DNA from 2 places in the Weissella sp. ESL1156 genome. Region 2 is predicted to be linked to the other one. Evidence: riboswitches for the same ligand, from Rfam matches in the RefSeq annotation. Region 2 holds a riboswitch; the other holds the start of a gene.
What was found. Region 2 has a riboswitch for lysine ahead of alr (alanine racemase). Riboswitches for the same ligand answer to the same signal wherever they lie in the genome.

Region 1 (17,098 bases), 740 kb from region 2:
AGGTATTTTCTCCGAGACCGAACACTGTGACATTTTTTTCAATCTTTGCATATGTACGTAATGTTTGTGAAAGATTAATACGTCCCTGTTTATCAAATTCAACTTCAATCGCACCACCAAATACAAAACGCTTGAATTGACGAGCTTTTGCATTTGTTTCTGGTAACGCATTAATCTTTTTTGAAAAGTCTTCCCAACCACCAATTGTGTATGCACGCAATGAATGATCCATCCACCGTGTAATCACAAATGACTCACCCAATTGATTTCGGAATTTAGCCGGAATAATTAACCGATTTTTTGTATCCAATGAGTGTTGATAAGTGCCCATAAACATCAGCTAATTCCTCCTTACTAAATTTAAAGTAGCGATAAATATAATTCGCCAATTTATTCAACTATTCAATACATTTAATTTACCACAATATCCCACTTTCAACCACCTTTCCCCACCACTTCCCACCTGTTTTTTTCAACTTTTATTTTCATAACGCTTGACCTAACGGCTTGTAGGGACTTTTTTAACATAAAGTTTACAATTATGCGTATTTTAAAAAACAAAAATGTGCTCATATCTCACGGTGTTACGGTTTTACCCTATCAGTTTCTATCTTTGATTTATTGTCAAAAAAAAAAACGCGTCATCGAATTACTTCGATGACACGTTAACGACATATTATCACGATTAAATCTTACTAAATCCACCATCAACTGGAATTTGCTTATCAATGTCAATTTCCTCTTCTTGACCACTGGTAAAGGCAAATATTTCAATAATCAAATATAATGCAGCAAGGTAATACCCATAAAATGATGAATTAATTTGTAGCCAAACAGATATTAGGAAAATGATTGGCCACACAAACAACAGTACCCAAAATGCACCAGTATGGCGTAAAAAACGGCCAATAACAACACTAAACAACATGTTAATGATAAACAGCGACACGATAATTTTAAAATTTACTGTTAAAGCTGTTAAATTAATTAAATAGGGTACCAATATACCGAAGATTGGCATTAAAATCCAAAAACGCCAATCAAAAGTTTTACTGAACTTATTCATATCAAATCTCCTATGCTCAATGATTATTTATCTAATTCTACAACGTAACTAAGCACGCTTAGCGCATACATTGGTGCTGTTTCAGCTCTCAAAATACGTGGTCCTAACCCAACAGGGATAAATCCCTGTGCTTTTAATTGATCAATTTCTTGTGGGGCCAATCCACCTTCAGGCCCAAACAAAAAACATACTGCATCATTGGGGCATAATGTCTGTAATTGTTGCACTAATTGACTTGTTTCACCTTGTTTGGCACTTTCTTCCCATGCAACTAATTTTAAACTACGCTCGGGTAAAATAATACTATCTATGTCTGTCACATATGATACATCGGGTACTTGCAAACGGTGGGATTGTTCCGCAGCAGCTGTGGCTATTTTATTAAGACGGGCAATTTTCTTAATAGCCTTTTCACCCCAATGAACAACTGACCAGGCTGTTTCAACAACAATAATATGATGTACGCCTAATTCAGTCGCTTTTTGTACAACTGTCTCTGGCTTATCACCTTTAGATAAGCCAATGATAATTGTTGTATCAACTGGTAACTCAACCGTTATTGCTTGGCGAGAAATAGTCGTCATGAGCACGTGTTTGCCCTCAATTCGACTAACCTTCGCAATAATAATTTCTTGGTGATTTGGTAACACAAATTCCGCTTGTAAGCCTTCACGAGCTCGTAAGACAGTTAAAAAATGATGCACCACTGCTTCAGGCAGTTCAAACTCTGCTGTTTGTGGTGTCTTGGTTAAAAAATATCTTTGCATTAATTATCCTCATTTTTAAACTTAGCAATGATACCATACCAATCACCTAATTTCATTGATTGTTCAACAAAAAAACCATTGTTTTCCAAATCTGAAATCATTTTGTCACGTTTATCATAGTAAATCCCAGACAATAAAAGATGTCCTTTAGGTTGTAGTACATGCCCCACTTTTGGAATTAGTAATGCCAAAACTTCTGCTAACATATTTGCAATGACAATATCATATTTTTTTTCTGGCACTGCTTGAAGCAAATCACTAACAATGAGTGTAATATGGCCTACTTGTGGATTTAGGTCCAAATTTCCCTGAGCAGATTGGACGGCAACCTCATCAATATCTGTTCCCAGTACTTCTTGTGTCCCTAACAATTGTGCAGCGATGCTTAAAACACCTGACCCAGTCCCAATATCAAGCACTGTTTCACCACCACGAACAACCACTTCTAGTGCTTGCATCATTAATTGTGTTGTTGGATGAGTACCTGTGCCAAATGCCATCCCAGGATCTAAGACAATCACTTGCTCATCAGACTGCGCCAATGCATAATTTTCCCATTTCGGTACAATCGTCAAATGTCGTGTGACACGTACAGGATGATAATATTTCTCCCATTCAGTTGCCCAATCTGTATCAGCCACCGGTTGAACAGTCACAGTTCCAGGATGTGCGTCCAATCCAAATTCAGCAAGTTGCGCAACCGCTGTCGTTATTTTTTCAATTAATGATTGGCTATTTGATGTGTTTGCAAAATAGCCGCTAACCGCAGCACCACTCGCACGATGAATGATATCTTCCTTCTTAACCATAACTGTTTCATCTGACGGTTGATAATGATCTAATTCGGCAGCATCATCAATTTCAACACCTTCTGCACCACAGGTAACCAAAATATTACTAATTGCTTCAATCGATTCAGTCTGTGTCTCTACAATAATTTTTTGCCAACTCATGACTAGCCCTCATTTACTTTGTTCTAACTGAATTAAGAATACCACAAAATAGCGTCATCGCGCATTATCTAAATATGTAAAAAGCGCTTTGTGCTAGCATCTAGTCACAAGGCGCTTCAAAATTTTTAATGACTAAAAACAACGTCTTAGTCAATCGTCACAATTGTCATCAAGTTAGTTGTACCTGAAGTGGTTACAGGAATACCTGCTGTCACAATAATTGTATCACCTTTACTTGCAAGACCGGCCTTAACCGTTTCTGTCTTTGCCAAATCAATCATCGCATCAGTATTTTCAACTGGTTCAGAAACGATTGGTTGCACACCCCAGTAAATACTCAACATACGTTGAACATCTTCAGTAAATGTCAATGCCAAAATATCAGCATTTGGACGGTACTTTGAAATCATCTTTGCAGTGTATCCCGAAGTCGTCGCTGCAACAATGGCCTTAACGTTCAAATTACCAGCGGCTGTTGCGACTGCTGCCGCAACTGATTCAGTGACGTCAGTTGCATCAAAGTGATCATCATGACGGCCATTCATAACCAATGATGTTTCTGCCTTTTCATCAATACGTGCCATCGTTGCAACTGCTTCAACTGGATAGGCACCATTTGCTGATTCACCTGACAACATCGTAGCATCAGTACCATCAAACACAGCGTTAGCAACGTCAGATGCCTCGGCACGCGTTGGACGTGGATTTTCTTGCATTGAATCTAGCATATCAGTTGCCGTAATAACTGGCTTACCAGCAGCATTCAATTGACGAATCAAATTCTTTTGTACCAATGGCACATTCTCTGCTGGAATTTCAACACCCATATCACCACGAGCAATCATCAATCCATCAGAAACTTCCAAAATTTCATCAAAATTATCGATTCCTTCTTGTGATTCAATCTTTGGGAAAATCATGACTTCTTCATGATGTGCTTCAGTTAGTAATTCACGGATTTCAAGAACATCAGCAGCTTTACGAACAAATGAAGCAGCGATATATTGAATACCATTCTTTAATCCAAAACGAATATCATCAGCATCCTTTTCAGTAATACCAGGTAAGTTAATTGAAACACCTGGTGCATTAACACCTTTACGTGATCCCAAAATACCATGGTTTTGTACTTCAGTTACTAATTCGTGGTTTGCATCATCTTTTTCAGTGATAACCATGTCAAGCTTACCATCATCAAACAAAACATGTCCGCCAACATGAACATCATCAAATAGTCCAGGATATGTAACAGCAATCTTCTCTTTTGTTCCTTCAATAGAAGCATCCATTGATATACGGACAACATCACCAATATTAAATTCGATCTTACCCGGCTCTTGAACAGTTGTACGGATTTCTGCACCCTTCGTGTCCAACAAGAAACCAACCTTCTTGCCTGCAGCTTTTTCAGCCTCATGAACTGCATTCATTCGTCCTAAATGTTCCTCATGATCCCCATGTGAAAAATTAAAACGGACAACATTTGCGCCAGATTCGATTATCTTTGTAATCGTCTCCACATCAGAGCTGGCTGGTCCAAGCGTTGAAACAATCTTGGTTTTTTTCATGATTTAAAACTTCTCCTTAGTAAAAGATAATTGGTATTTCTATCTATCTGAAATTCATTGTACTATTTATCACTTTCTTTGTATACAAATTCAACTCGTCATTTGTTGCAGTGTTAGAACAATTTTTTTCTTGTCAAAATAAAAACCTATTTATATTAAGGAATAAAGCGCTACCATTAATTTAGCTATAAATCGTAAATAATTGCTATAAAAAAAGAATTAGAACAAAATGCTCTAATTCTAACAAACTTCTAAATTAATCTAATGGACGGGCATCAGTATCTAAATCAACTTCTGTTAATTTACGTACCTTGGTATGATTCTTAAGCTTATAACCAAAGTACAATACAATAAATAGCGGTACTGACATGTATGTTGTAATAATCCCGGGCCAATTCCAATTTGCAATGCCACCCTTAAATGCCGTCATATCTTGACCAACAACAACAATAATTGACAATACTAAAGCAATAATTGGTCCAACAGGGAACCACTTTGCTTTATAACGCAACTTATTGACATCACGACCTTGTGCAACAAAGGCACGTCGAAAACGGTAATGGGAGATGGCAATACCAATCCACGCTATAAAACCAGTTAAACCAGATGCAGCGACTAGATAATAGTAGATATCGCGACCGAAAATTGATGTTAAGAACGTTAATAGTCCAACAGCTACTGTGGCAATAACAGCTGGCACTGGAATACCTGTTCGAACATTAACACGCTTAAATATTTTTGGTGCCATACCATCCAAAGCCATAGAATAAAGCATACGAGTAGATGCATATAGACCTGAATTTGCTGATGAAACAACGGCCGTTAAAATAACGGCATTCATAATTGATGCTGCAGCGGCTAATCCTGCTGACTTAAACACCAGCGTAAATGGCGACACTGCAATATTCGATTCACTTGAACGTAGTAGGTTAGGGTCCTTATAGTAAATAACTGCCCCAATCACAAAAATGGCAAGAATATAGAATAACAAAATTCGCCAGAAAATTTGCTTTATTGCTGCTGGTACTGATTTTTCTGGAGTTGCTGACTCACCAGCAGTGATACCAACCATTTCTGTTCCTTGGAATGAAAAACCTGCAACCATGAAGACAGATAAGATACCACCAAAACCACCAACAAAGCCATGATGACCACCAGCCGAAAGATTACGAGCAACATCTGGTTGTTTAAACATAATCCCTAAGATCGTTAACAAACCAACGACTAAAAATGCCAAAACTGCGATAACTTTAATCATTGCCATCCAAAATTCTGTTTCTGCATAAGCCTTAGCTGATAACAAATTAATCACCGTAATTAGTACCAAAACTGCCGTTGACCAAATCCAACTTGGTACATTTGGCAACCAAAAGCCCATCACAACACCAACCGTAGCTGACTCTAAGGCAACTGTGATTGCCCAGTTAAACCAATAATTCCATCCCATCGCAAAACCAAATGCTGGATCAACAAAGCGATCTGCATAAACTGAAAACGATCCAGAAATTGGCATATATGTCGCCATTTCACCCAAACTGGTCATTAAGAAATAAACCATCACACCAATCACAGCATATGCCGTCAAGGCACCCATTGGTCCAGCCTGTGCAACTGTTGCACCTGAGGCAACGAACAAACCAGTTCCGATTGTTCCACCAAGTGCAATCATTGAAAGATGACGGGTTTTCATAGTCCTTTTCAGGTATCCCGTCTGTTGTTGACTATCAGCCATAATTCCTCCTAAACAAAGGCCTAACGCATTTAAAAAACGAAAAAATCCTAGTTTATACTTCTATCGTATAAACTAGGAACTGATTAGTTTTTAGTATTGTCGATAGCTCTCCGCAGCCGACTATTTTGCCGCGACAGTCTGCCCACTATTAATGTACACACCAACAATGAATACCACCATATTCATCATTTCGGCAACCGCCCCTTTTATTTAACCTTACTGTCCGTCGACTAAGCTAAACTACTCTTGTTGATTGCAACCTCTATATTATTAAATTTGTATTTTAAATATACATTAATTTATTTTGCTTTGTCAAGCTGTATTTTAAGCAAAGTAAAAACTATTTAAAGCTTTAAGTCGTTTACGTGTTATTTATTACACACATGTTAAACTTAGTTGAGGAAGTATTTCATGAAATTTAACTGGGTAAAGGAGTATGGGCATATGATTATCGCAAAATCCCACCGACGTTTCATAACGTTAATTATTAGCTTATTATTGTTTATTGTCATTTCAGTGCTAACTTTTGGACATCAAGGATTCTTAAATAAGTTCATGCAGATAAATCATGCCATTGCAAGAGGCATTATTCCTGAATGGCTTGAATACATAATTAAACCTGCTTATTTTTTTAGCCATGGCATACCTGTAGGCGTCATTATTTTTTTAATAGCCTTTCTTTTATGGGGGTTTAAATTTAAAATACCCGCTATGTGGATTTTACTGACTAGTTTAAGTGGTTGGCTAATCATTAACATCCTATCATTGTTTTTTAATTCAGCGACTAATGGTACAAAAATCGTTTACCCTGCCCACACAACTTTTTTTATGACGCTACTAATATCTTTTATATTAACAATAATTGTGCCTGAAATTGCTAGTAATACCTTACAGTTTGTCTGTCAAACAGGCTTATTGTTAATTTGGATTGCAACATTTATGATGACCCTACTGTCACCTCATTATAATCTTGCGGCAGCCATTGCAGGTTGGCTATTAGCACTGGCTTGGCTACAATTTTCTGAAAATGTTTATCGTATGTATGCTGTACCACTTTATCATCGGCGCGTTTTCCGCAATTCATGGTACTAACAAACTATATCATTAATGCATTAGTCCTGTTATATACAATCAGGGACGTGAATCTCACAATTGATCCACGTCCCTTTAAAATGTAACAAAACATTGCAGCCTGCTACATGCTATTTTTTATCCTTAATTAAGGCCGACAATTTCACCATTTTCGTCTATATCAATATCAAATGCTGCCGGATGTTTTGGCAATCCTGGCATTGTTAAAATAGAGCCAGTTAATGCCACTAAAAATCCAGCACCCAATTTCGGAATAAATTCTCGAATATGGATATCAAAATTCTTAGCTGCGCCGATTTGCTTAGCATCATCTGATAATGAATATTGTGTTTTAGCCATTATTATCGGTAGCTTATCCCAACCATATTTTTTAAATGTTGCTAATTGTTTCGTTGCTTTATTAGAAAGAATTGCCGTTTGACCACCATAAATTTCTGTCACGATATGATTTATTTTTACCATTGCATCATCAGTTGCATTATACAATGGTTTGAAACTTTTATCTTGTTCTGTTGCCTGAACCACCCCAGCAGCTAAATCTTGTGCCCCTGTCCCACCTTGAGACCAAACATCAGCAACATATGCTGGTACATCAAAACTAGCGACATAATCCTTAACCAATGCCAACTCTTCTGCTGTATCATCAGTAAATTGATTAATTGCAACAACAACAGGGACACCATAACGACCCATACTTTTTAAATGTTGTCCTAAGTTCGCTAATCCCGCTTTCAGTGCTGCTAAGTTAGGAACGGTCAATGATTTCTTATCTTCACCACCATGCATTTTTAATGCTCTAACAGTTGCCACAATAACAATTGTATCCGGTGTTTTCCCAAGTAAAGGGACCTTAAAGTCAAGAAATTTTTCACCACCTAAATCTGCACCAAATCCTGCCTCAGTCACAACATAATCGGCTAACTTTAAGGCAGATTTCGTTGCTAAGATTGAATTTGTTCCCTGAGCAATGTTCGCAAAGGGACCGCCATGGATAAAAGCCGGTGTATGTGCTAGCGTTTGTACCAGATTTGGCTTGATTGCATCTTTTAATAATGTTGTGATTGCTCCAGCAACGCCTAAATCAGCAACAGTTACAGGCTCTTTATCATAAGTATAGCCAATCACAATTTTCGCAATACGCTGTTTCATATCTTTTAAATCATGTGACAGAGTTAAAATAGCCATTAATTCCGAGGCCACCGTGATATCAAAGCCATCTTCTCTTGGTATCCCTGATGTTGCTCCCCCTAAACCGATGGTGATATGACGCAATGCACGATCGTTGACGTCTAAGGCACGTTTCCACAAAATACGACGTGGGTCTAAATGCAATGGATTTCCTTGATAGAGACTATTGTCGATCAATGCTGCCAATGTGTTATGCGCACTGGTTAACGCATGAAAATCACCAGTAAAATGCATATTAATATCGGCCATTGGAACAACCTGTGAATAGCCGCCTCCTGTGGCGCCACCTTTCATCCCCATAACCGGACCTAAAGATGGTTCACGTAATGCCACAATAGTGCGATGATGTTGTTGCATTAATGCATCTGCTAATCCAACGGTAACTGTTGATTTCCCTTCACCAGCTGGTGTGGGATTGATTGCTGTTACTAGGATCAATTTACCCAACTTGTTTTGCTGATGTGTTTGATTCAGGGTAACTTTTGCCTTGTCTCGTCCATAAGGTTCCCATTCATCTAACGATAGTCCTATTTGATCAGCAATTTTTTCAATTGGCCAAATATCTGCCGACTGTGCAATTTCAATATCTGTTTTCATCCCTAGCTCCCTCTATCCTGCCTACGCAACTATTTATACAACTTAGTCTAACTTTAAAAGTCAATAATCTCAATAAGTTTATTCAAGATTAAAAAAACATCGTATGAAATTGTTTAAAAAAAACCGAAGTGCCAACAATTTGGTAAAACTTCGATTTTATAAATTATTTAAATGAGGATGTACCTATATTTCATTATTTGTTATTAGTACCAAAATAGCGTTGTGAAATTTTATCAATTGTCCCATCTTTTTTCATTTCTGCCAGTGCTTGGTTAATTTTGTGCCGTAATGTCACATCGCCTTTACGCATACCAACACCGTAAGAATCAATACCAAATTTCGTCGGAATAACTTTAAATGCATCAGGATCTTTTTCATGAGCAATATAATAGCCTGCATAGTCAGCATCAATCAACACGGCATTCAGGCGACCAACTTGGAGATCGTTTAAGGCTTTATCAAAAGTATCATACTGTTGTGCATCAGCACCAACAATTTTATGTAAGGTATTATTTTTCTGATTATAAGTCAACAGACCTGACGAACCTGTTTGTGCACCCAAACGCTTACCTTTTAAGTCAGCGAGCTTGTTTATTTGTTGATTTTTCGTCGTGACAATAACTTGTTGATCATGATGATAGGGGTTTGAAAAGGCAACTTTTTTCTGACGATCTGGATTGATTGTATATCCGTTCCAAATCATATCAATATGTCCTGTTTTCAATTCCGTTTCTTTCATTGACCAATCAATCGTTTGAAATTTAGCTTTCAAGCCAATTTTTTTCAAACTCGCGCGAGCCAAATCAACATCAAAACCCACTAATTTACCAGACTTATTACGAAAACCCATTGGAACAAAGGTATCATCAACACCAATAACAACCGTTTTATCAGCTGTTACTTGACGCCAGGTATCTTGGCTATGAGTTGTTCGATACCAAAAAAAGCCACCAATTAAAAGTAAAATAAGAAGAACAAGCCCATTACCGATAATCTGTCGGCGCCAATTAATTTTTGATTTAATCATAAACTCCCCCCTCTAGCAACGTCTGTTCCAAAATCAAATGTTTGATCTGCTACGGCTTGTGCGAACGGCAAGTCGTGCGTCACAATTAACTGTGTGACCCCCTGTGTTTTTAACTGTTGAATCACTTTAATAACTCGTGCTGTTGATTCAGCATCTAATCCAGATGTTGGCTCATCATAAGCTAAAATACCTGGTTTCATTGCCAACGCTCTGGCAATCGCAACACGTTGTTTTTGACCACCCGATAGTTGAAATGGATACTGGTTCATTTGTTCCTCTAAACCAAGATTTTGTAATAACTCTTCTGCGGCTAATTCAGCATCTTGCTTAGACATTTTCTTAACTAATTGTGGTGCTAATGTCACATTTTGCTTGACCGTATACTGAGGAAATAAATTAAAATCTTGAAAAATAACACCGACTTGAGCGCCTTGACGGTTTCCAGAAATATCCAACAACTCATCATTTAAAACGAGTTCGCCACGATCTGCAGGTAATAAACCTGCTAAAATACGTAATAACGTTGTTTTCCCAATTCCAGATGGTCCAACGATCGTTAAGACTTCACCATCTTTGATTGTTAGATCCATTCCCTTAAAAATCACACGACTATCAAACGTTTTTGCCAAATTTTTAATTTCTAGCATATGTCTACCCCTTAACGATAAAAGTTCATTTTATTTTCCATACGACGTTGAATAATGGTTGCTAAAGCAATCAAAATTAAATAAACTAGACCAACTATTAGATAAGGTACTAATGTGACATCACGTGATGCTGCAATATTTCCAGCACGCATAAGATCCCCTAACCCAATAACATAAACCAACGATGAATCCTTTACCAAATTCACAACTTCATTACCAACTGATGGCATAACAATCTTAAATACTTGTGGTAAAACAATCTTACGCATGGTTTGAAACTTTGTTAATCCAAGGACTTGTGCGCCGTCATATTGGCCTTCAGGTATACTTTGAATACCACCACGAAAAATTTCAGCAAAATAAGCGGCATAATTTAAAATGAACGTCACGACAGCTGCTTCAAATCTTGGTAATGTCATAATGTTCGCAAGACTTAAACCGTAGTAAACAAACACAATTTGTAGTAACAATGGTGTCCCACGCATTATCCAGACATAGGCGTTCATTACCCATTTCAGTAAATAAATATCCGAACGTAATGCGAGTGAAACTAAAATTCCTAATGGCACCGAACCGACTAAAGTTAGTGCAAAAACACCAATCGTCATTTTTAAACCACTTAACAAACTGGGTAAAATCTGCAAAATATAGTCCATAAACACAATCTCCTTAAAAATAAAAAAGCCCTCAAGCAGCCAAATAGACTGCTTGAGGACGATGACTCGTGGTTCCACCTCAGTTTAATTAGCCATTACTGACTAATACTCTAATACCATTAAAAAATAATGGCACACATGGATAACGTCATGACACGAGACCGATTAGGATCCGATAATCTTGGGTGTGGTTCATCTAGCATCTTGGTTACTTTCCAGCTTCAGCGTAACTCTCTTAACAAAACAACTAAACTACTCTTCCAATCAAATCTTTAATTACTGTTTACCATAATATAAATTAAAAACAATCATAAGTCAATCTTATTTTGGCATATTTTTTTGTGACCGAGATGTTAATGTCAAACGCCCATTTAAATCTCTTTGAGTCACATCATAAGATGAAATATCCGGTTTTTTAGTCGCATTATATAAAAATGACATAATTCCGTATACTAAAATTAATAAAATTAGATTAATAATAATTGTTGGAAATAAATGAAACATAATAAAATTGGGAATATTCAAGTTAATAAGACCAATAATGCCAAAAGCAGCATAATCATAAACCATGTAGGCAGTTAACGAAACAAACCATACTGCCAATGATGATGAAAAACTGTATGACAAATATTCCTGAATAACTTCAGCTAATTTCAAAATCAAAGCAAATCCAATCGTAGCTGGTCCGATAATACCTGTATAAAAAATATCCACTAATAAACCGGCAAAAAAAGCAATACTATAAAGCCACTTACGCTTAATTTGTTGTGCATGTCCAGTCATTACTGGCATCATCACAGCAATGAGTGCTAGCATTGGACTTGCTGACATTGGTTGTTTAAATAATACTGGTGCAAAATACAATGAAATGCCACCATCAAGCATAACGGCAATGATCACTAAAATAAAATGAATCCATGTCGTACTAATATATTTCAACATAATTATTTTCTCCATAAGGTGTTACAAATTTGGTAACTACATTATAGTAGCCTGATTTTAGTCAACTCGTCAACTAATTTACCATAAAAATCTCTATCATAATTGTTTATAGACTGCTACACTTAACCTAGTAAGGTTTAAAAGGAGAAGTATCATGAAAAAGTTAGATTACACATCACAAGATAAGTGGCCACGCACATCAGGTAATATGCAGTCACCAATTGCATTATCAGATGATCTTGCTGTAGTAAATGATTTTCAAACTGAATTATCATTCGATTATGATCATACAGCAAGTTATGTACGTGATACAGGTGCTGGCATTGAAGTCGGTTTAACAGGACATGCCCTCTTAGGCAATCGACCATTTACATTAAAACAGTTTCACATTCACACCCCCAGTGAGCATACGATCAATGCGCAATCATTCAGTGCAGAAATCCATTTTGTACACGAAGCGCTTGATGGACGATTAGCAGTTGTTGCTGTTCCAGTGATAATTGGGCAAGCCTCTGACTCATATCAAATTGTCTTACAACATATGAATGAATCAATTGATTGTCAATTGCCGCTTGATGATATTATGCCTAAAGATACTGCTTATTATCATTATATTGGTTCGCTAACTACGCCGCCATTAACGGAAAACGTTGAATGGTATGTTCTCAAGAATGCTGTCACTCTATCTGAAGAACAACTATCACAACTGAAAGTTTTCTACAAAAAAAATAATCGTGATTTGCAAGATAGAAATGATCGTACAATCATCACTTCTAATTAACTTAACATGATATTATTCACTAAGCTAAGACTCTAATATTAAAGGCCAACAATTCACCATATAAAATGGTTAAATTGTTGGCCCTTTTTAATTGTCATCTACATTATGGAATAGCGACACTAACAACTGGAATATTATTGAAGTCCGTTGCTGGTTTAATATAAATCTTCTTTGACAGTCCGTAATTATCACTACCGACCTTTTCAACCTTACCAACGTACAAGCCGGATGGTGTCACACCACCTAAGCCACTTGTTGTAACTAAATCACCCTTCTTTACTGTTACATCAGATGTAATTTGTCCCATCACAATCAAGTTTTTTGCTTGGTTAAAACTCGTAATAATGCCGTCTACCGTTTCATCTGCACTATTTTGAACTCGAATAGCAAAACGATCAGCAACTTGATCATTATCTGATAATAATTCAACCTTGGCATTAGTTGTATTCACTTGTGTAATACGTCCAATCAGTCCACCAGATCCCATGACTGATAGTCCCTTTTTCAAACCAGCATTGGTTCCTTTATCGATAATCAATTGTGTTTGCCAATTACTTGGTGATCTCGAAGTAACTACTGCATTAACAACTTTATAATCTGTCAATGTATTGCTAATCTTCAATTGATTTTTCAATGCTCTATTTTCTTGTTGTAACACTTGTAACTGCACTTTAGTTTGTGCTAAATCATCAACCTTGTCAGTTAACCGTTCATTTTCTTGATACGTATTCATCAACTTTTCAACTGAATTGTAACCACCTTGTACGGCTCGTATTGGGGCATTCACAATATTTGCAGTCCAACCTGATACATCCGAAATAACCCGAACTGGCAAAGATGGTTCTTTTTGTGAATTATGCGCACGATCACCTAAAGTAATCGTACCAATTGCCACAATGACAATAATTACACCAATGACTAATCGACGTGATGTAAAGATATTCTTCATCTTAAACTGCCTCTCGTTTATCTTACCTTATTGTATTAAATAAGATTTATTGCTTTTTACTACCATGGATATGAAGAAACTACCCTGAAAATAACGGGGTAGTCCTCATATGATCAGTTTAAGTCTAATTATTTTTCAAAACATCTATAGACTTTAGAGCTTCACCTGTACCAATAACAACAGCATCTAATGGTTCTGGCGCTACAAAGACTGGCACTTTTGTTTCTTCAGCAATTACTTCGTCTAGATGGGCTAATTGAGCACCTCCACCAGTCAGAACAATACCACGATCAATAACATCTGCTGCAATCTCTGGCGATGTTTCTTCTAGTGTTTCTTTGATTGCAACAATCACTTCTGCAATCACATCTTTAATTGCATCAGCAACATCACTGGCTTTAATTTCAATCGTCTTCGGTAGTCCTGTTACCAAATCGCGACCACGTGCAGATGTTCCAGCCATATTTTCAGCAGCTGCAATATCTGCTGAACCAATAGCCATCTTTAAACGTTCAGCAGTTTGTTCACCAATTAAAACTGAATATTTTTGACGAACATAGGCCATAATTGCTTCATCAATTTTATCGCCTGCCATTCGAATTGAACGTGATGAAACAATCCCGCCTAATGAAATAGTGGCCACATCAGTTGTACCACCACCTAAATCAACAACCATCGATCCAGTAGGTTCCATCACTGGTAAACCTGCACCAACTGCGGCCGCAAAAGGTTCTTCAATCACATAGGCATCGCGTGCACCAGCAACACGAGCAGCATCAATCACTGCTCGTCTTTCAACAGCTGTAACACCTGAAGGAACACCAATGGTAACATATGGTTTTGCCCCACGCGTTCCTAAGGCTTTGCCTAAATAATATTTCAACATGGCCACGGTTGTTTCGTAATCCGCAATCACGCCATCACGCATTGGACGAATAGCTGTGATAGATCCCGGTGTACGTCCCAACATCTCTTTAGCAGCAGAACCAACTGCAACGACCTCATTGGTTTTTGTATTACGTGCAACAACTGAAGGTTCGCGTAGGACGATCCCCTTACCTTCAATATACACTAGTGTATTAGCTGTTCCTAAGTCTATTCCGACATTTCGAGTTCCAAATGAAAACACAGCACTTTCCCTTTTCTTTTTTTATTTTTGATAATTCTAACCATGTACTTTTTTATCAAAAAGTACCATACAATTTCTTACTAAGTTTATCACATGTTGTCGACCTTAGTCCATAAATCAATTAGTGTTTCTAGTTCAACTTTTGGTAATAAATCTTCAATTCTGTGACTCAAATAACCCCTCTTAGAAATAATCATAAAATCCAAAAAATGAAACTGCATCACACGACTACAAATAGACATTTGTGTCATTACTGCTTGATCAGCTGACGATGCTCTTAAATTACCACTTGGATGATTATGACATAAAATAAAGCCATAAGCATTGGTCGCAACTAGATGCCGAAAAACATCTCGTGGATGTACCGTTACACTATCCAGCGTTCCTAACGCAACCTGCCAAATTTCTATAATCGTCATCTGCGTTGTTACTGCTATCACCCAACAACCTTCCTGAGGCAAATGTGAATAACGTTGTATCAATAAATCACCTAATTGCCGTACAGATGTAATTTTAACAGTCATAATCTTCCTCCCACAATAAAGACAAAGAACAACCACTTTTTGTCGTCATTGTTTTATTTATTAGCGTATAATAAATAGTTGAAAAAATTTATGAAATTAATGAGGCTAAAAAATGCGAGTTAGAAAATTTCGCCCTTTAGAAATTCCAGCAAATAATGTTCCTAACACTGTTCGCTTTTACCGTGAAGTGTTTGACTTACCAACTGAATTCGGTATCAACGAATCACGTCATCTATATTTTGATCAGCATGCCATTATCTTTAATGAAGAACCAGAAGCTGAACCAATCACTGTTCAAGTTGTTGTTCGTGATCATCGTGAAGCAGTCGAAAATCATTTTATTAATTATGAAGTAAAAGAAACTAGGTCTCCGTTCGAAAGTGAAGATGGTCGCCATATCATCTTTTATTTAGATGATATTGACGGTAACCATATTGAAGTGATTGCTAACAAATAGATTTACAATTTACCATAAAAAATAACGGCGAACAATTGTCACATATCAGATGTACCCCAAAATTAACTTTTTGGGACACCTCAATACGCGCAATTATTCGCCGTTATTTTATTTATATGAGTTATCTAACGCACCAACACATCATTTAATTAGTGTTGTTCAAGATGTCTTTGCCAAGCATTTAACAGTGCTCGACCATTTTCAGACATTTCATGCATTTGTAATTGTTCAGACATATGAATGATCATCTCTGCTTCATGCCAATGATGTTTCACCATTTGATCCATTAAATCTGACCACCAAGCAAAACTCATCGCATCACGTGTTTGTTCAACCATCCATGCTGCCACTTCATGAAAAATTTCATCATGCAAAGTTTCAGCGCCTAATAACATGACCAAAAATTTTGCAGTCATTGTATTTAGAATTTCCATTGTATGGTGAGACCACGATTTGGACCAGATAATGGTCAAATAATCAGCAATTTTTTCAACTGGTATATCTGTGATAACTGGTGCCAATAAAGCAATATCCATTTCTCGCCAGATTGTCACTGCCTCAAATGAGTCAATCAAAATTTTCTTAGCAATTTGTGCATGTTCGTCTGGGATAATTTGCGAATGCAAAACATCAGCTAAACTAGCAACACGTAAATAACCTCGCGCCATTGTATTCCGAAAAAGGTGGTACCCGCGACGACTGATAGTTTTAATTTTATCAACGTCATGTTTTTGATCAGCTTTTTGTAGGGCGAGTATTAATCCCTCAACAGTATCAAACCCATTGACCAACTCCGTATTGACTTCTGTTCCAGTTAATAACAAGTGACTCATCAATGAAATAAAACCTTCAGCTGGTAAATCATTCTCATTATTTAAATACCGGTAATACCGATTACGACTGATTCCAATATTTGCTAACTCACGAACAGGAATATCATTAGCTTGACGAATGGCATTAATTCGATTGCGATCAATTAAACTCATATGGCTATCCCCTATTATACTATCTAACATATCTCAT
Region 2 (17,098 bases):
CGTCAGTGACATCACCAATAAGCGTGTTATTTTTCACTGTAATTGTATTTACTACGCCAAGTCGTTTTGATAACTCTGATAGCTCATCCATATAAGGCATGATGGCTTGTTTAAATGGCATAGTAACATTGAGACCTTTGATGCCTTGTTCTATTAACTCGTCAAATCGACTCGCTAATTGTTCAGGTGCAATTGTAAATAATTGGTAATCCGCATCTATCCCGGCTAATCGAAATGCTTCATTTTGCATGATTGGCGATTTAGAATGTTGTACTGGATAACCAATCAATCCATAATGATCTGTCATTAATTTTCCCCGGTATTCTTTTATTTTTAACAACGGTACTCATCCATAACAATGACAATTAACTGACACGCATCTTTTCTAATGATAGAAGGCCAACAATCTACCCGTTCTTAATGGTGGATCGTTGACCTTAAGCCTATACAAAAGATTTAAACCTCTTTTATGCCACTCATTTGTCAATTAATGACGAAATACTTTTCTTTTACTTAGTGTACTAAAATCAGAAGAGCTTTCCAATACCATAGTGAATGGTGATTGTCACTAAACCAATAATAATATTTCTAATAATTGCTCGCTTTGGAAAACCATTTCCTAATTTTGCACTGAGAAATCCCGTTAGAGCAACTGCAACCACTGTCGCACCAATCGTTGCCAAAAATTGCCAATGAATTGGCGTTAAATACATGGCGATTAATGGGAAAAAACCACCTAGTGAAGCACAAAATAATGACGAAAATGCTGCTGACCAAGGACTGACATAATGTCCTAATGACACATCATATTTTACTTTTAAAATAGTTGATAATGGCGCTTTCGCCATCAATTCATTGGCAATTTTATTAGCAGTCAATTCACTTAACCCTTGTGAGTGATAGAACTGATAGATGTCTTGTTGCACATCGTTTGGATTGATCTTGATACGGTTCTTTTCGGTCGTTACTACCACTTTTTCTGCATCCGCCTGTGAACTAACAGATGCATATTCGCCAGATGCCATCGATAGCGCACATGCTAACAAATCAGCTAACCCAGCTAACAAAATTGTAAATTGGTTCGTTGTTGCAGCACCAACAGAAAATAGCACTCCAACAACTGTTAGAATGCCATCATTAGAACCCAATACGCCTGCACGGATGGTGTTCAATTTTTCAGACATTGTTATTTGTTGTTTTGCCATGTTATTATGCTCCTATTAATGATCCAATGAGGTATGTGACAATCATCGTAAAAACACCTGCTACCACATTACGAAGTGTTGCTTTGTGTTCATTGGCCCCTGACAAATGAGCTGCCGTGAAACCAGTCATGGCCAAAGCAATTAGCACAGCAATCGCAGTTGCTGGAATCCGCAAATGAATTGGTAATAACGTAATGGCTAACATTGGTAACAAGGAACCCAATGGAAATGAAATCATTGACGCCACTGCTGCCGCTAAGGCAGAAATTTCATGATGTTGCGTAAATCCATATCGTTCACGGATTGTTGTGCCCAGTGGATCTTGTGACATCAGTTCTGACGTCGCTGTTTGTGCTAAGTCAACTGATATCCCTTGTGCAATATATTGTTGTTTGACGAAATCAAATTCTTGTTCATAATGGGTTGCTAATGCTTCTTTCTGTTGTGCTGTCGCTTTCATTTGCGCATCGTTTTCTGAATGGACAGAAACATATTCTCCCATCGCCATTGAGACCGTTCCGGCTAATGCCCCAGCAAATCCTGCAATAAAGATGGCAAACGAATTTGTTGTTGCCCCGGCAACGCCAATAACAATTCCTGATACAGATAAAATACCATCATTAGCACCCATGACAGCAGCTCGAATAACATTATTTCTTTGTGCTAAATCTTGACTCGTTGTCATATAATCCTCCTTCAATTCTCTAACGTCCATTATACGCTTTAAGAAAACAAAAAGTTCTTCGTTTAAATTAAAAATTTTCATTCAATAAATAAAATGCTTAAAAAGATGATACAAAAAAGACAAGGGTAATCAGCCTCACACCTTGTCTAAACAATCGTTGTCAGTCATGACAACATAAAATTTATGATACTGTGATAAAATTGGCAAAATATCTTTTGTCATATGCCTGTACTAAGCAATTTGTTTTTTAAAATATGTGAGTATCGGTAAGCCAATGAGTGGTACTAAAATTGCGCCTGCAATAATTTCAAAAATACCATTAAATCCAGCAATTGATACAATCAACCATTGCGCAAGATTCGTATGTGGAATGCCTGTAAATGACGTATTCATCACACTAAAACTAATCCAAGTAATCGTTAATACAAGTGCTGTGTTAATGACTGCCGATAGACCACCTAATACAGCAAGCCATGGTCCTTGCTTTTTTATTTCTTTTGATTGGACGTATTTTTGATAAAGGTACCCAATCAGAAAACCAACCATTATTCTAGGAATCAATGCTGTTATCGGATTACGAAAAATTAGTGCACCAATGCTTGGGACACTTGACCAAGCATGCCAAAGTGAATAAGCACCCCAAACAAACCCTAATAATGCACCAGTTTTTGGTCCAAGAACCATAGCCCCTATCGCAACGGTATAAGTAATAATCGTTACGGCAGCACCAATTGCAAAAGCTCCTAGTGGTAAAGTTCCCAGCCAAGGAACGATTGATTGTAGTAAAATAATCGCTATAAATAGCGCTGTCAAAACTAAATGTCGACTTTTGTTCACACGCGTTTGCATCGCGTCCCTCCCAAATTTACGTTATTTCTTGTCAATCATAAAACATTTTTTGGTTCACTACCAGCAAATATTTATCATTATTAGACACTGCCATTAGCGTCGTCTATTATGATAGCATAAAATCCATTAAAAAAGGGGTTGCCACGGTCATTGACCGCTCCCCCTTGAAACAAATTCATATTATGCTTTTGTTTTTGTTTGTTCACGTTTTTTAGCAAAATACGATTGCATTCGTTGCACAGCTTCTTGCAAGTCCTCATCTGAAGCAGCATAAGAAATACGAACATATTCTGGCGTATATTCAGAAAAAGCAGATCCTGGAATAACAGCAACATGACCATTCTCAGCCAAATCTAAAGCAAATGCATCACCATCATGTCCCATATCTTCAGGAATCTTCGCAAATATATAGAATGCTCCTTCTGCTTTAACAACATCAAAGCCTAATTCTTCTAACTTTGGTACTAGCCAATCCCGACGTTTTTTATAGATATCACGCATATCATTGGCAACATCCGCAGCTGTTGTTAATGCAACAGTCGCACCGTCTTGAATGAACTTTGGTAATGAGAATGTTAAAGCTTCGTGCACTTTTTGCGCTTCATTAATAAAAGCATGACTTGCGATAATAAAGCCAATACGGTAGCCAGTCATTGCATGTGACTTTGATAGACCAGTCATTAAGATAGCCTGTTCAGGTAGTAAGCTAACTAATGACACATGTTCTTGATCATAAGTTAACTGGGCATAAATTTCATCGGAAATAACCCACAAATGATATTGTTTGAAGACATCTGCTAATGCCTCCAGTTCCTCACGTGTATAAGTTACCCCTGTTGGATTTGATGGATAATTAAACAAGATTGCTTTAACAGGCACTGTGGCTTGTTCAACTGCTTCTGCAACTAATGCTGGCGTTAACTTGAAATTTGTTGGACGCGTATTAATTTTAATCATACGTCCGTGTGCCAAGTCTAGCGAAGCAGCATAAGGTGCATAGGCTGGTTCAGGAATAATCAAGCCTTCATTGGTATTTAGCAATGTCATTAGAATCACATTAATGGCTTCTGAGACACCAACTGTGACAATCACATTATCTTCATCATCAAATGGCAAATCATAGCGTGAACCATAATAATTAGCAACAGCCTGGCGTAAACTACGCTCACCTTGCGCATCCGTATAATGCGAATTATTGTTTTCAATTGAAGTAATGACAGCGTTTTTAATCGCTTGATCAACATTGAAACCTGGTTCACCAAATGTTAACCGCAATAAATCAGGAATATCGCGAACTTTTTTTTGAAATCCAATCAAACCATCGGGTGCGAGACTCGTAACTGTCGGATTCAGTGGCTGTACAAATGATTTTTCTGTCATTTTAATTTACTCACTTTTCTTTTTATTTTCTAATTGCTTACCATTATAATATAAATTCCGATTTTCAGGATATTTTTTAAGCCTGTAAAAGAATAATTCTATTTTAACCTCTTTGTGCTATTTTTAACAACCATAAAACAATTATATTTTGGCTGATTCATGATAAAATAGCCTTAAGATAGACACATCAATTAACATAACCTTTTATGGTTGAAAAGGAGGCATAAGATGTTAGATTTTACTGACACGCCAATTGAAACACCAGTTGATGACTGGGACTGGTTTCCCATTCGAGAAGTCCCTATTCGTGAGAATGATGAGCCTTTGATTTCATTAAATTATTTGCCAGAAAAAATGGTCATTAGCCCACAATATTTTATTCAAAATTTACCAGGAACTTATCCTGAACTTTATTCACGGATTGGCGTGCAAGATAAATTGATTGAAGCTGCTCGTAAATTACCATATGGTTATAAATTTGTCATTTTTGATACATGGCGTAGTATTCCCACACAACAAGCACTTTTTGATCAAATGAAACGCTTTGTCAAACGCGACCATCCCAATTATTCTGAAACAGAGGTCCAAACTGCTGCTTTGAGAATTGTTGCTCTCCCATCAACTGATCCAACAAAACCTTCTCCTCATAATACTGGCGGTTCTGTAGATCTATCAATCGTTGATGAAAATGGACACCTCTTAGAAATGGGCAGTCCCTTTGATGATATCAGTGCTCGTGCCAAAACAACTTATTATGAGACAGTTGAAACGTCTGAAAACTATGATACTGCTCGCCATAATCGCCGGCTACTTTACCATATTATGACCCAAGCTGGTTTTACAAACTATAGTGAAGAATGGTGGCATTTTGATTATGGTAATCAAAATTGGGCGAAATTAACTGATCACGGCTATGCCCTTTATGGCGCCACAAAACCTGTATTTCCATGGGTTGAATCTTATTAAAACGGCTATAAAAAAGTACGTTGACAATATCAATTTTTATTTGATATCGTCAGCGTACTTTTTATTAGACTTGACTATGGATCAAATCTCTTTTTACTAACTCTTCCGCAATTTGCACTGTATTCCAAGCAGCTCCTTTTAACAAGTTATCAGAAACAACCCATAGGTTAAAACTACCTGGATTTTCAGCATCTGCACGGACACGCCCAACAAATGTTTCACGTTTATCAACTGCATTAATTGGTTGTGGATAAACCTGTTCGGCTGGATCATCTTCCAAGACAACGCCTGGTGCACTCGCTAAAATTTTTTGGACATCTTCGCGTGTTGCTGTGTCATCTTTAACTGACACATAAACTGACTCACCATGACCAATCGGTACAGGTACGCGCACGGCTGTTGCTGTCACTTTTACCTCATTTGACTTTGGATCACCAAATAAAATTTTTTTGGTTTCCTGCATCATTTTTTGTTCTTCAAATGTGTAACCATCATCTTGGAACAAATCAATTTGTGGTAAGAGGTTAAAGGCCAGCGGATAATGTTTTTTATCGCCCTTAGTTGGCAAAATAGCCGCTGTCTCTGGCTCACCTGCTAAATGCTGTTGTGCTTGATGTAATAATTCATCCCAAGCTCGTTGTCCCGCACCCGATGCCGCTTGATACGTTGATACGATGACTTGCTTTAACCCATATGCCTGACGTAATGGTTCCAATGCGACAACCATTTGAATTGTTGAACAATTAGGGTTAGCAATAATGCCATGGTGCTGCGCTAATGCATCTGGATTAACTTCAGGTACGACGAGAGGAACTTTGGGATCCATACGCCAACGCGATGAATTATCAACAGCAACAGCGCCTCGTTTTACTGCTTCAGGTAACAAACTACCTGCAAGCGTCCCACCAGCAGATGCTAATACCAAATCAACACCATCAAATGATGCTGGTGTTGCTTCTTCAACAACAATTGACTCACCCTTGAATTGTCGTGTCTGACCAGCTGAACGAGCAGATGCTAATAATTTCAATGATTTTACCGGAATCGTCGACTGTGCTAACTGTGCTAAAATACGTGTGCCAACAGCACCCGTTGCACCTAAAATTGCCACATGATATCCTTCATTTGCCATGATTCTTCCCCCTATATGATCCATTGATCAATTAACTATTTCATACTAAAATTAGCTATCTTAACCGAAGAGAACCCGAAACCCAACCATTGATCTGGATAGATTTCAGGCTCTAAAATGTGTGTTAAAAATCTGCGACTAACCAACGCATATCTTGCTAACTAATTTATTTTTTTAAATCAACATAGTGCTTCAAACGGGTCATTGCTGATGTTAAATCTTCAGTTGAAGCGGCATATGATAACCGAATATAACCTTCGCCACCTGCACCAAAAATTGAACCAGGCGCAACACCTAATTTCACAGTGTTTGCCAAATCGTACACAAATTCTGTGTCATCTGTATTCAAAAATTCTGGAATTTTCGCAAAAATATAGAAAGCGCCACCAGGTCGAGCTGCTGTGAAACCGGCAGCATTCAAACCATCAAGCACGAGGTTACGTCGCTCTTCATAAACCCGACGCATCGAAACGGGATCTTCACGCCCATGACGTAGTGCTTCCGTTGCCCCTGCCATCATTGGTCCAGGTGCTGTTGCAACCATAGACTGATGTGCCTTACCAACTTGTTTCATTAAAGCAGCTGGGCCAACCACATAACCAATGCGATAACCAGTCATCGCATGCGATTTTGATAAACCACTAATCAATATTGTTTGAGATGGTAACAAATGAGCCATTGAAATATGCTTGGCATCATAGACTAATTCTGCATATATTTCATCAGAAATAACCAATAATTGATGTGCTTTTAGTATCTGCACCAGTTCATGTAATTGCTCTGCTGTATAAGTCACACCGGTCGGATTAGATGGATAATTCAACAAAATTCCTTTTGCATTGGGATGTTGTGCTAGTGTTGCTGTTAACTTTTCGGGTGTCACAATAAAATCTGGTGCGGTATTTAGCCCAACAACCTCAAGATGTAGTGTTTGTGCCACTGAGGCATACAACGGAAATGTTGGTGTTGGAATAATAATTTCATCACCAGGATTAAACAATGCTTGGAAAGTTGCGTTAATCGCCTCTGCTGCACCAATTGTCACACTGATTTCAGTCGCTGGATCATATTTCGGTGTATCAAAACGCTCTGATAGATAATCAGAAATTGCTTCACGTAATGCCAAGACGCCTTGTGATGGTGAATAATGTGAATCGTCTGCTAGGACATCCTTAACAATCGCTTGTTTGACATGCTCAGGTGCTGAAAAATCAGGCTCTCCTAATGTTAATTTTAAAATACCGTCGATCTTTGAAAACTTATCATCAACCACACGGATTGGTGATGGTACCATAGCTGCTAAAGTCTTATTACATTGACCAATTAATGCTTCACTTACTTCAACCATCCTACTTCTCCTTGGCATTTCGCCTATTTTAAATTTCTATAATACGTTATCTAAACCAATTTGCAATCCTTGTATCGTGTTGATTTGACGAATTGCCAATGCAACACCACCCATAAAGGACTCCCGAGTAAATGACGTCTGTTTCAACCGTAATGTTTCACCTGGTGCGCCAAAGACCACTTCTTCTTCAGCAACATAACCAGGTAAACGCATGGCATGCACTGATACGTCATTAATCCGATCACCACGCGCAGCATCAGTATCATTTGTTGTCACTGGTGCTTGTTGCCGTGCTTTGGCAATTGCTTCTGCTGTTGCACGAGCTGTACCTGATGGTGCATCAATTTTCTTTGGATTATGAATCTCTAAAATTTCAGCATCCGGTAAATATTTGGCAGCTTGGGCAGCAAATTGCATCAATAATACCCCGGATAGTGAAAAATTAGGGACAATCAACGCCGCTTGCTGCTGTTGTTCACTTAGTGTCGTTAGTATGGCAATTTGTTCACTTTGTAAACCACTGGTACCAACGACTAATTGGTAACCATGTGTTAATGCATATTGACTATTCGCAAAAGCGGCTTCAGGTTGCGTGACGTCTAGCCAAACATCTGCTGACACATCAATATCATCTAATGATGTAAATACTGGTAAATCACTTTGATGAGCTGACCTTGACAGGATACCCACTAATTCAAAATCGGCTTCTTTTTTGATTAATGCTTGAATTGCCAACCCCATTTTTCCAAAACCACCAGCTAAAAATATGGTCGTCATACATCTACCCTTTCTGTTCTAACTTTGCCAATACATCTGCTGTTTCCACTTCATCTAACGGTAGAATTGGCAAACGTGTCACGTTCTTAACTTCACCTTGATGGGCAAGAACCGCCTTTACAGGACCGGGTGATGGATAAGAAAATAGTGCTAACATACGTGGCGTCAACCAACGTTGCTTTTCACCAGCCGTTTGAATATCCCCTGCTTCTAATGCAGCAAACAAATCAGTCATTTCCTTACTATACAGATGGGCCGCTACTGAAATGGTACCAGCTGCTCCAACTGCTTTAGCAGCTAATGTTTGCGAATCTTCACCTGTATATACCTTGAACCCAGCTGGTGCATGAGCCACTAAATAAGCTAAATCATCAATGGTTGTCACCTGCTTAACAGCATTAATATTTGGATGCTGTGCTAATTGCAAGACACTCTCATTCGTTAAACCAACAACCGTTCGGCCAGGAATATTATAAATCATCATAGGGACAGCTGAAGCATCAGCAATCGCTTTAAAATGAGCAATCATCCCCTTCTGATTAGGCTTGCTATAATATGGCGTCACTGCCAAAATCGCATCAACACCAGAAATTTGACTAACTTCTTTTGCTAGTGCCACTGAATGTGCCGTGTTATTATCACCAACATTAGCAATGACCGGACCACGATCACCTACCTTAGCTGCAAAATAAGCATACAAGGCTATCTTTTCATCATGACTTAGCGTTGGTGATTCACCAGTCGTTCCACCAACCACAAATCCTTGGGAACCTTCTGCAATCAAACGTTCCGTTAATGAATCTAATGCTTGATAGTCAATCGTATTATCATCCGTAAATGGCGTAATAATCGCCGTTATCAAAGAAATATCTTCATACATTTTATTCACACTTTCTATTGTGTCATACGCCAAGTTAAAAACTTAACGATTGCCTGTACGCCTACCCCAATTGCTTTCTCATCGGGATTTAAGTGAGTATCATGTAAGCTGTGCGTCGGGTCACCCACACCTAACCAAAACATGGTACCAGGAATTTTATTAATTAAATAACCAAAATCCTCACCGGTCATTGCTGGTTCAATAATGGTAAAGTCGATATCATCCGATTGTGACATAAAATCAATAAAGTTTGCCGTCAATTGCTCATTGTTATTAACTGGCCAATAACCACCTTGAATTAATTGTAAATCAACATGCACGCTATACATCGTTTCTAATCCTTGAACAATCTCACGAACGCGTTGTTGCATCAATTCGAGATCAGCTTGTTCAAATGCCCGAATGGTACCAGCTAAATGAGCTTCATTTGGAATGACATTGCCAATTGTTCCTGCTTGAATCATCCCAATTGTAATCACACCACCGTGCACTGGATCAACATTTCTGGAAACAATTGTTTGCAACTGCATAATTAAAGCGGCAGCTGCCACAATGACATCTTGCACCTTTTGGGGAAATGCGGCATGGCCACCTTGACCCTGAATTGTCATATGAATCTCAGTTGTCCCAGCAAACAATGTCCCTTGACGAGTCGCAATTTGACCCGCTGGCATTGCGGGCTGATCATGCAATGCGTAAAATTCATCTGGTCGCCATTCGTCAACAAATGTTCCTAATTCATACAGTTGTTTGCCACCCGCTTGTTCTTCTTCCGCTGGTTGAAACAAAAACACCATATTATCAACAGGTTGATGTTCAGCAAAGTAGGCTAATACCCCTAATGCAACGGTCATATGAATATCATGACCACAAGCATGCATCACGCCCTTATTCTCAGATGCGAATGATAAACCTGTTGCTTCTGTCATAGGTAACGCATCAATATCCGCACGGTAACCTATGGTGCGTTGTGGTTGGGTACCGGCAACATGCACCAATAAAGCTGTTGGTACAGCTGGAACTTCACGCATTGTTAACCAAGACGATTGCCATGATGCCACGATATCTTTCAAATAAGCTTGTGTCTGAAATTCATGCATCGACAACTCAGGATGGGCATGCAAATGACGGCGAATATCAATTAGATTTAAATTAGCTAACGTCATTTAAAATCCTTTCTTATAAGGAACGAAGCGCATCGACTAAAGCTGTTTTAGCTTGTGTTTTCGCATCAATCGTCTTAATCACTTTGGCAGGTACCCCCGCAACAACTGTATTGGCGGGAACATCTTTTGTCACAATTGCACCTGCTGCAATCACTGCATGATCACCGACTTGAACCCCCTCAATAACGACCGCATTAGCCCCAATTAATACATCATCACCAATAGTTACCGGTGTTGCAGATGCTGGTTCAACAACACCAGCTAATACGGCGCCCGCACCAACGTGGCTATGTTGACCAACAATGGCGCGACCACCCAAAACAGCCCCCATATCAATCATTGTTCCTGCACCAATTTCAGCACCAATATTAATCACGGCTCCCATCATAATAACTGCATTATCCCCAATGCTAACCTGATCACGAATAATTGCCCCTGGTTCAATACGAGCAGACACATTTTCATAATCAAGTAATGGTACGCCACTATTACGAGCTAATAATTCAACATGATAGTCAGTAATCTTATCACCGGCTGTTGCAATGACCGGTTGAATGTCTTGATAGTCACCAATCACTGTTCCTGTTTTCGTTTCAATAAATGTTTGAACCGTTTCTGGCCAAGCAATTGCTGATAAATCACCAGCCAATGTCACACGTGCAGGTGTCTTCTTTGGTGCAGTTGCAATATAATTAATAATTTCTTGTGCATCTAAGTTGTTCATTGTTATTCTCCTACTATTATATAATGCTTATCTAAATGTAGCATGTCTTCATACGTTTCACGGGCAACGACTAATTGTGATTGGCCATTCTCAACAAAGACAACGGCAGGTCTTGGGTTACGATTATAATTTGAAGCCATAGAATAACCATAGGCACCCGTAGCCAATACTGCCAAAACATCCCCAGGTTTTGTCTGTGGTAAAGCCTGTTGCCAAACTAATACGTCACCTGACTCACAATACTTACCAGCAACACGAACAACTTGTTCAGTCGGTGCTTGTGGTTGTCTTGCTAAAACCGCTTCATACTTTGCTTCATATAGTGCTGGTCGAATATTATCACCCATACCACCATCAACAGATAGATATGTGCGAATGCCTGGAACATCTTTTTTTGCACCAATTGTATACAGATTATACCCGGCTGGTCCAACAATCGCACGTCCGGGTTCAATCCAAATTGCTGGCATTGTCATACCATATGCCATCGTCTTTTCACTAATTGTATCAATAATGGCATCGACAAATTCAGTTGCTGGCAAAGGTTTATCTTCTTCAGTATAGCGAATACCAAAGCCCCCACCAGTATTGATCACTTGTGGTTCAAAGCCCCATTCATGGACTAAATCAACTAATTTGGCTGCAGCCATTTGGAAACCAGTGACATCAAAAATCTGTGAGCCAATATGAGCTGATACACCCAAAACATTGAGATATGGATCAGCTAAAGCCTGCTGCAATGCTTGTTGCGCTTGACCACTAGCAACATCAAAACCAAACTTACTGTCTGTTTGACCTGTTGAAATATAGTCATGTGTATGAGCTTCAACACCTGGCGTAATTCTCAATAACACATTTTGTTGTTGCTTTCTTTCCTTCAATAACTCGTGTAAAATACTTAATTCATAAAAATTATCAAGAATAATGGTCCCCAAACCATTGTCAATAGCCATCGTTAATTCTTCAATTGATTTATTATTACCATTAAAAGAAACATTAGCCATTGGATAATTTGCTGCTAAAGCTGTTTGAATCTCACCACCAGAAACAACATCCAAATGGATGCCTTCTTGAGCGGCAACTTCATACATCGCAATCGTTGCAAATGCCTTTGATGCATAAGAGACGACATAATCTAATTTTCGTTTAATGAAAACGGTTTTAAATGCTCGCATTTGTTGCCGAATATGATTCACATCATACACATAAAGTGGTGTTTGATATTGTTTGGCTAAATCAGTTGCAGAAACACCACCAATTGTTAATTCGCCAGCTTCGTTTACTTCATATGGTACTGTCATATTTTCCCCTTAATCTACAAGCACACGCATTAGTCTCTCTTGCAAACCAGTCGTGACGACCCATGGTGCTAAGCCAACATGCTGTGCAAAGTCCTCTATCGTATTTTCATATTGCCCTTGTTTACCAATGATGGTGACTACCGTGCCAACGGGTAATTCTTCTGGTAAAGAAATCATCATTTGATCCATTGCAAGGCTGCCAATAATTGGCGCTTTCTTCCCGTTCACTAAAACTTCAAAACCTTCTAAGGAACGTGGTAATCCATCGGCATAACCAATGGGTAACGTGCCGACCCACTCATCTGCATGCGTATAATATTTGTGTCCGTAACTAATACCAACATTTGCTGGCATTTGTTTGACAAAAATTAATGTCGTTTCCAATGTTAGAACAGGTTGTAAATAATTATCTGGTCTAACTTCCCCTCGTGATGGTTCGATACCATAAACCACCGTTCCTGCCCGAATATAGTCAGTTGGTAATTCATCTGCATGATACATGGCAGCCCCTGAATTTGCTAAGTGAACCATCGGAGGCATTGGTAAATCATCAGTTAAAGTATGCCAATGGCGTAACTGCGTTTTAAAATAATCAGTTGCAAGTGAATCAGCTTCTGAAAAATGAGTCATGATACTTTGATAAACAAAATAATCTGATCGTTCAGTTAAAAAGTCAATCGCTGTTGCTAATGCTTGTCGACTTCGAAATCCGATTCGACCCATGCCAGTATCAACGCCTAAATTAACCTTCAATGATGCCTGTTGTTTGTCTAAATTCTGTTGCGCAGCTTGTAACCAACTGATATCACTGACCGTTGCAATTAGGTCATTATCAGCCATTAACTTGGCATATTGTGGTAGCGTAATGCCTAAAATAAGGATTGGCACAGTAATACCAGCTTGACGTAGTGCTAAGGCTTCATCTAGGACAGCCACTGCTAAGCCATCAACACCCGCTTTCAGTGCTGCTTGCGCCATCGTTTGCAATCCAAATCCATATGCGTTAGCTTTCACAGCTAAAAACATAAACTTCGCCCCACTTGCCTCTCGTGTGATGGCAACATTATGCGTCACTGCTGCTTGTGATATTTTGATTCTTGTTGGTCTTGTTACTGCTACTACCATGTTTAGCCCCTTTATAATGCCATCTTTTTTACAAAAAAAATCCGACTAACAGCACTATTGCACTGTCAATCGGATTGGTTTCTATTCCTAAAGACTGTGACAATAGCTCCCCGCTGAAATTTAGCGACAGTCTAATAGTTATTTACCATTAGCCCAACAATAACAGATGCACAAACTGTTTCATTTCGGCAACCGCCCCTTTAACTTAATTTCTTTGTCTGTGCAGACTCCATTAAGCGACTCTTGTTGGTTGCGACCTCTATTAATCATTAACGTAACATTAGAATATATTAATTTAATGTTCATGTCAATACTTGACATTAATCTTTTTTTCACTTTTAATTAGTGCCAATTAGAAATTTATTTGGAGGCAAAAAATGAAAGTTGTAAAATTTGGTGGATCTTCCTTAGCAACGGGTGCTCAGGTGCAAAAAGTTTTAAATATTATTCAAGCTGACGCTGAACGTCAAGTTATTGTCGTATCAGCACCAGGTAAACGTTTTGATGGTGATATTAAAGTGACTGATTTACTTAAAACATATGCTGATCAAACCATTGCTGGTACCGATACATCAGAAATTTTAACAACTATTCTGGCGCGCTACCAAGAAATTGTCCAATACTTTTCGTTAGAAGAAACTAAGATTATCCCTCATATCAAACAACAACTTATTCATTTAAATCGCGTTCACTATCCATCATTTGATCACTTATATGCCGCTTTTATGGGGCATGGTGAATTATTGAACGCGCAATTGATTGCTTTTATTTTTCAAGAAAAAGGCTTAGCTGCTGATTTTGTTTCTCCTGCTGCATTAGGTCTAACAGTAACTGGTTCACCACGATCAGCACGCTTAAATGAGGCTAGTTATGAAGCTATTAAAAATTATGATTTTGATGATTCACGTTTAATGATTGTTCCTGGATTTATTGCCTATACCAATGATGGTTATGCCGCAACTTTTAGTCGAGGTGGTTCCGATATTACTGGTGCGATCTTAGCACGTGGCTTTCAGGCTGATTTGTACGAAAATTTTACTGATGTATCAGCTATCTATGCTGTTAATCCTAAGGTTGTACCAAATCCTCAATCGATTAAAAAAATGACTTATCGTGAAATGCGTGAACTATCATATGCTGGCTTTGCTGTTTTCCATGATGAGGCCATCATTCCGGTCATTGAAGCAAATATACCAATTAATGTTAAAAATACAAACGACCCACAAGCACCAGGAACCATGATTGTCCCAAATCACGCCATTGATCCAAAGAATCCAGTGACAGGAATTGCAAACGATAATCGTTTTGCGGCACTTTATTTACACCGTTATTTGTTAAATCGTGAAGTCGGTTTCACTTTGAAAATATTACAAATTTTGGCCACTTATCACGTTAGTTATGAACATATGCCATCTGGAATTGATGATATGACTATTATCTTTGATAAATCACAACTTACGCCTGATATTAAAGCCCATATTAGCCATGATTTATACGCAACGATTGCCCCAGATGAACTCGAATGGTTAGATGACTACGCCATTATTATGATTGTTGGTGAAGGCATGCCAAAACATATTGGTACTTTTAGTAAAATTACCACAGCATTAGCTCAAGCAGGTATCAACCTACCGATGATCAACCAAGGTGCTTCACAAATTTCAACGATGATTGGCGTTCCTGTCGATCAGATGGATGATGCTGTCCGTGTCATTTATCAGGCTGTTTTCTAAATTTAAAAGGGGCTAAGACATAAGTCGTTATGATCAGCTGAAAAAGGCGCTAATCTATCAATTTTGATTGGTAGATTAGCGCCTTTAAACGTGTTCCAAAAGACTGAAGCCTTACTGTAACAACAATTAGGCGCTTCCGGTTCTTCGTTATACTGCAAACCAAAATCACCTAATCATTGTTACAATCGGCTTCAAAACGTCTTTTGTCACACTCTCTTTTATTTATTATCTATATCAGGCTGTTAAAATTGATTTTTCGCAAAATTACGTAGATCAGATTCCAAACCAGCATACCGATTAGCTGGCATGACATCTAACGATTGATGGATTTGACCACCAGCATTCGCATAATTAGCCGATTCAGTATTCGCAATCATCTGTAGTTCTGCCAACGAGTAAGTTGCTGGATCCTCAGAAAAGACTAAAACACCCTGTTCATTAGTGATTTGATGTTTCTCTAACACTGGCCACATTGAAACAATTTGCCCGTTATGATCGAAAATTAATTCCAAATGGTATCCTGGCAAAGCTACTTTAATATTGTCTTTTTTTGCAACGCCACGATTATGAAATTGTGCATCGGGATATGAGACTGGTGTTCCTGTTAATTCTAATATTCTATCAGAGACATCATTTTGATGCCACTGATGACAAACAATGAAATCAACAATCGGTTTGCTCAAATAATAACGAAATTGATTATCTATAATCGTACTTAACTGACGACTAGTTTCATACTTTGAACGAATACCATTCCAAGCATGATGCTTCAAACGCATCATATACGCCACTTGTTTGACAAATTCAAAATAACTTTGTGTCTCTTGCAAACTTTCTATATGATAATAATATAAATCAGCATCTTCGATTGTTTCCCTTAACTGCCAATTGCCTAATCGCGTCATTTTGACAAAATTCGATGAACTAACTGTCATCCCCAAAATTTTATATAGCATATCTAAACGATCAGCCGCTGGCAAACCGCCACGATGAAAACCAGCTGCAAACATCTCAGTAAACAGCGCCGAACCAATTCGATGCGCTTCTGCCCAATTTTCAGACAATATACGGTTCATCGTCTTATCTGTTAACGCTTCGTTATTCACCGTATGATCAACATACACGGCAATGGCCTTTGGAACCCAGCCATCATTCATGAGATGTGTTACTTGTGTGGCTAAGGCAGTCGACATATTTTTTTGGCGTTTATCCACACCCTTAGGCGATTTTATTAATTCTCGTGTTCGTTTGAACAGTCCTGTCATTATAAAATGACCTCCTTGCTACGATTAGCTTACCACATCTTATTGTAAAGATGCAGTTGATTCACGGATAACCAACGCCGTATCAAATGCCGCTACTTGCCGTTCAGCATCTGGATGATTAATACGAGCTATCACTGTTTTTAACGCCGCTTCAGCAACTAACCAGACTGGTTGTGCAACAGTCGTTAATGCTGGCCGAAAAAATTCTGCATAGTCAGTATCATCATACCCGACAACCGACATATCTTCAGGAACCCGAATACCATGCGCATTTAATCCGGCAATTAAACCAATTGCTAGTTCATCATTTAATGCAAACGCTGCTGTGGCTTGCGTAATCGATACGGCCATCGCCGCTGCCCGACCAGCATGTTTTGTTAAATTACGAGTCGCAACTTCGCTAACTTTCGCCCCTGCTGCTAACATTGTTTCTTTAAACGATGCGGTTCGATATTGTAAATTGTCGGTATAAACTTGATTACCCAACAAAACGACATGACGATGCCCCAGTGCTAACAAATGTTCAGCAACGAGCCGACCACCTTTTTTATCTGACGCATAA

Region 1: it holds a riboswitch for lysine, as region 2 does, so the genes downstream of both, ACSKY2_RS04050 (amino acid permease) here and alr (alanine racemase) in region 2, are expected to answer to the same signal.

The regions. Positions count from the first base shown of each region.
Region 1 covers NZ_CP196372.1:811,632-828,729, forward strand. Annotated here, with positions in the region: gene mraZ (division/cell wall cluster transcriptional repressor MraZ) at 1-337, opposite strand, end outside; gene ACSKY2_RS04030 (hypothetical protein) at 686-1,066, opposite strand; gene ACSKY2_RS04035 (RsmE family RNA methyltransferase) at 1,090-1,833, opposite strand; gene prmA (50S ribosomal protein L11 methyltransferase) at 1,833-2,786, opposite strand; gene pyk (pyruvate kinase) at 2,933-4,354, opposite strand; gene ACSKY2_RS04050 (amino acid permease) at 4,611-6,086, opposite strand; lysine riboswitch at 6,182-6,359, opposite strand; gene ACSKY2_RS04055 (phosphatase PAP2 family protein) at 6,498-7,178, shown strand; gene ACSKY2_RS04060 (formate--tetrahydrofolate ligase) at 7,302-8,963, opposite strand; gene ACSKY2_RS04065 (amino acid ABC transporter substrate-binding protein) at 9,157-9,990, opposite strand; gene ACSKY2_RS04070 (amino acid ABC transporter ATP-binding protein) at 9,987-10,637, opposite strand; gene ACSKY2_RS04075 (amino acid ABC transporter permease) at 10,649-11,293, opposite strand; gene mreD (rod shape-determining protein MreD) at 11,615-12,235, opposite strand; gene ACSKY2_RS04085 (carbonic anhydrase family protein) at 12,390-13,016, shown strand; gene mreC (rod shape-determining protein MreC) at 13,120-13,965, opposite strand; gene ACSKY2_RS04095 (rod shape-determining protein) at 14,090-15,094, opposite strand; gene ACSKY2_RS04100 (JAB domain-containing protein) at 15,184-15,618, opposite strand; gene ACSKY2_RS04105 (VOC family protein) at 15,731-16,075, shown strand; gene ACSKY2_RS04110 (hypothetical protein) at 16,225-17,061, opposite strand.
Region 2 covers NZ_CP196372.1:75,821-92,918, reverse strand. Annotated here, with positions in the region: gene aroE (shikimate dehydrogenase) at 1-307, opposite strand, end outside; gene ACSKY2_RS00535 (VIT1/CCC1 transporter family protein) at 528-1,205, opposite strand; gene ACSKY2_RS00530 (VIT1/CCC1 transporter family protein) at 1,210-1,890, opposite strand; gene ACSKY2_RS00525 (ECF transporter S component) at 2,122-2,739, opposite strand; gene ACSKY2_RS00520 (aminotransferase class I/II-fold pyridoxal phosphate-dependent enzyme) at 2,920-4,119, opposite strand; gene ACSKY2_RS00515 (M15 family metallopeptidase) at 4,348-5,085, shown strand; gene ACSKY2_RS00510 (aspartate-semialdehyde dehydrogenase) at 5,150-6,217, opposite strand; gene ACSKY2_RS00505 (aminotransferase class I/II-fold pyridoxal phosphate-dependent enzyme) at 6,384-7,565, opposite strand; gene dapB (4-hydroxy-tetrahydrodipicolinate reductase) at 7,602-8,342, opposite strand; gene dapA (4-hydroxy-tetrahydrodipicolinate synthase) at 8,347-9,222, opposite strand; gene ACSKY2_RS00490 (N-acetyldiaminopimelate deacetylase) at 9,237-10,388, opposite strand; gene dapD (2,3,4,5-tetrahydropyridine-2,6-dicarboxylate N-acetyltransferase) at 10,402-11,112, opposite strand; gene lysA (diaminopimelate decarboxylase) at 11,115-12,413, opposite strand; gene alr (alanine racemase) at 12,423-13,538, opposite strand; lysine riboswitch at 13,634-13,808, opposite strand; gene ACSKY2_RS00470 (aspartate kinase) at 13,916-15,271, shown strand; gene ACSKY2_RS00465 (DUF3114 domain-containing protein) at 15,514-16,536, opposite strand; gene rbsR (ribose utilization transcriptional repressor RbsR) at 16,576-17,098, opposite strand, start outside.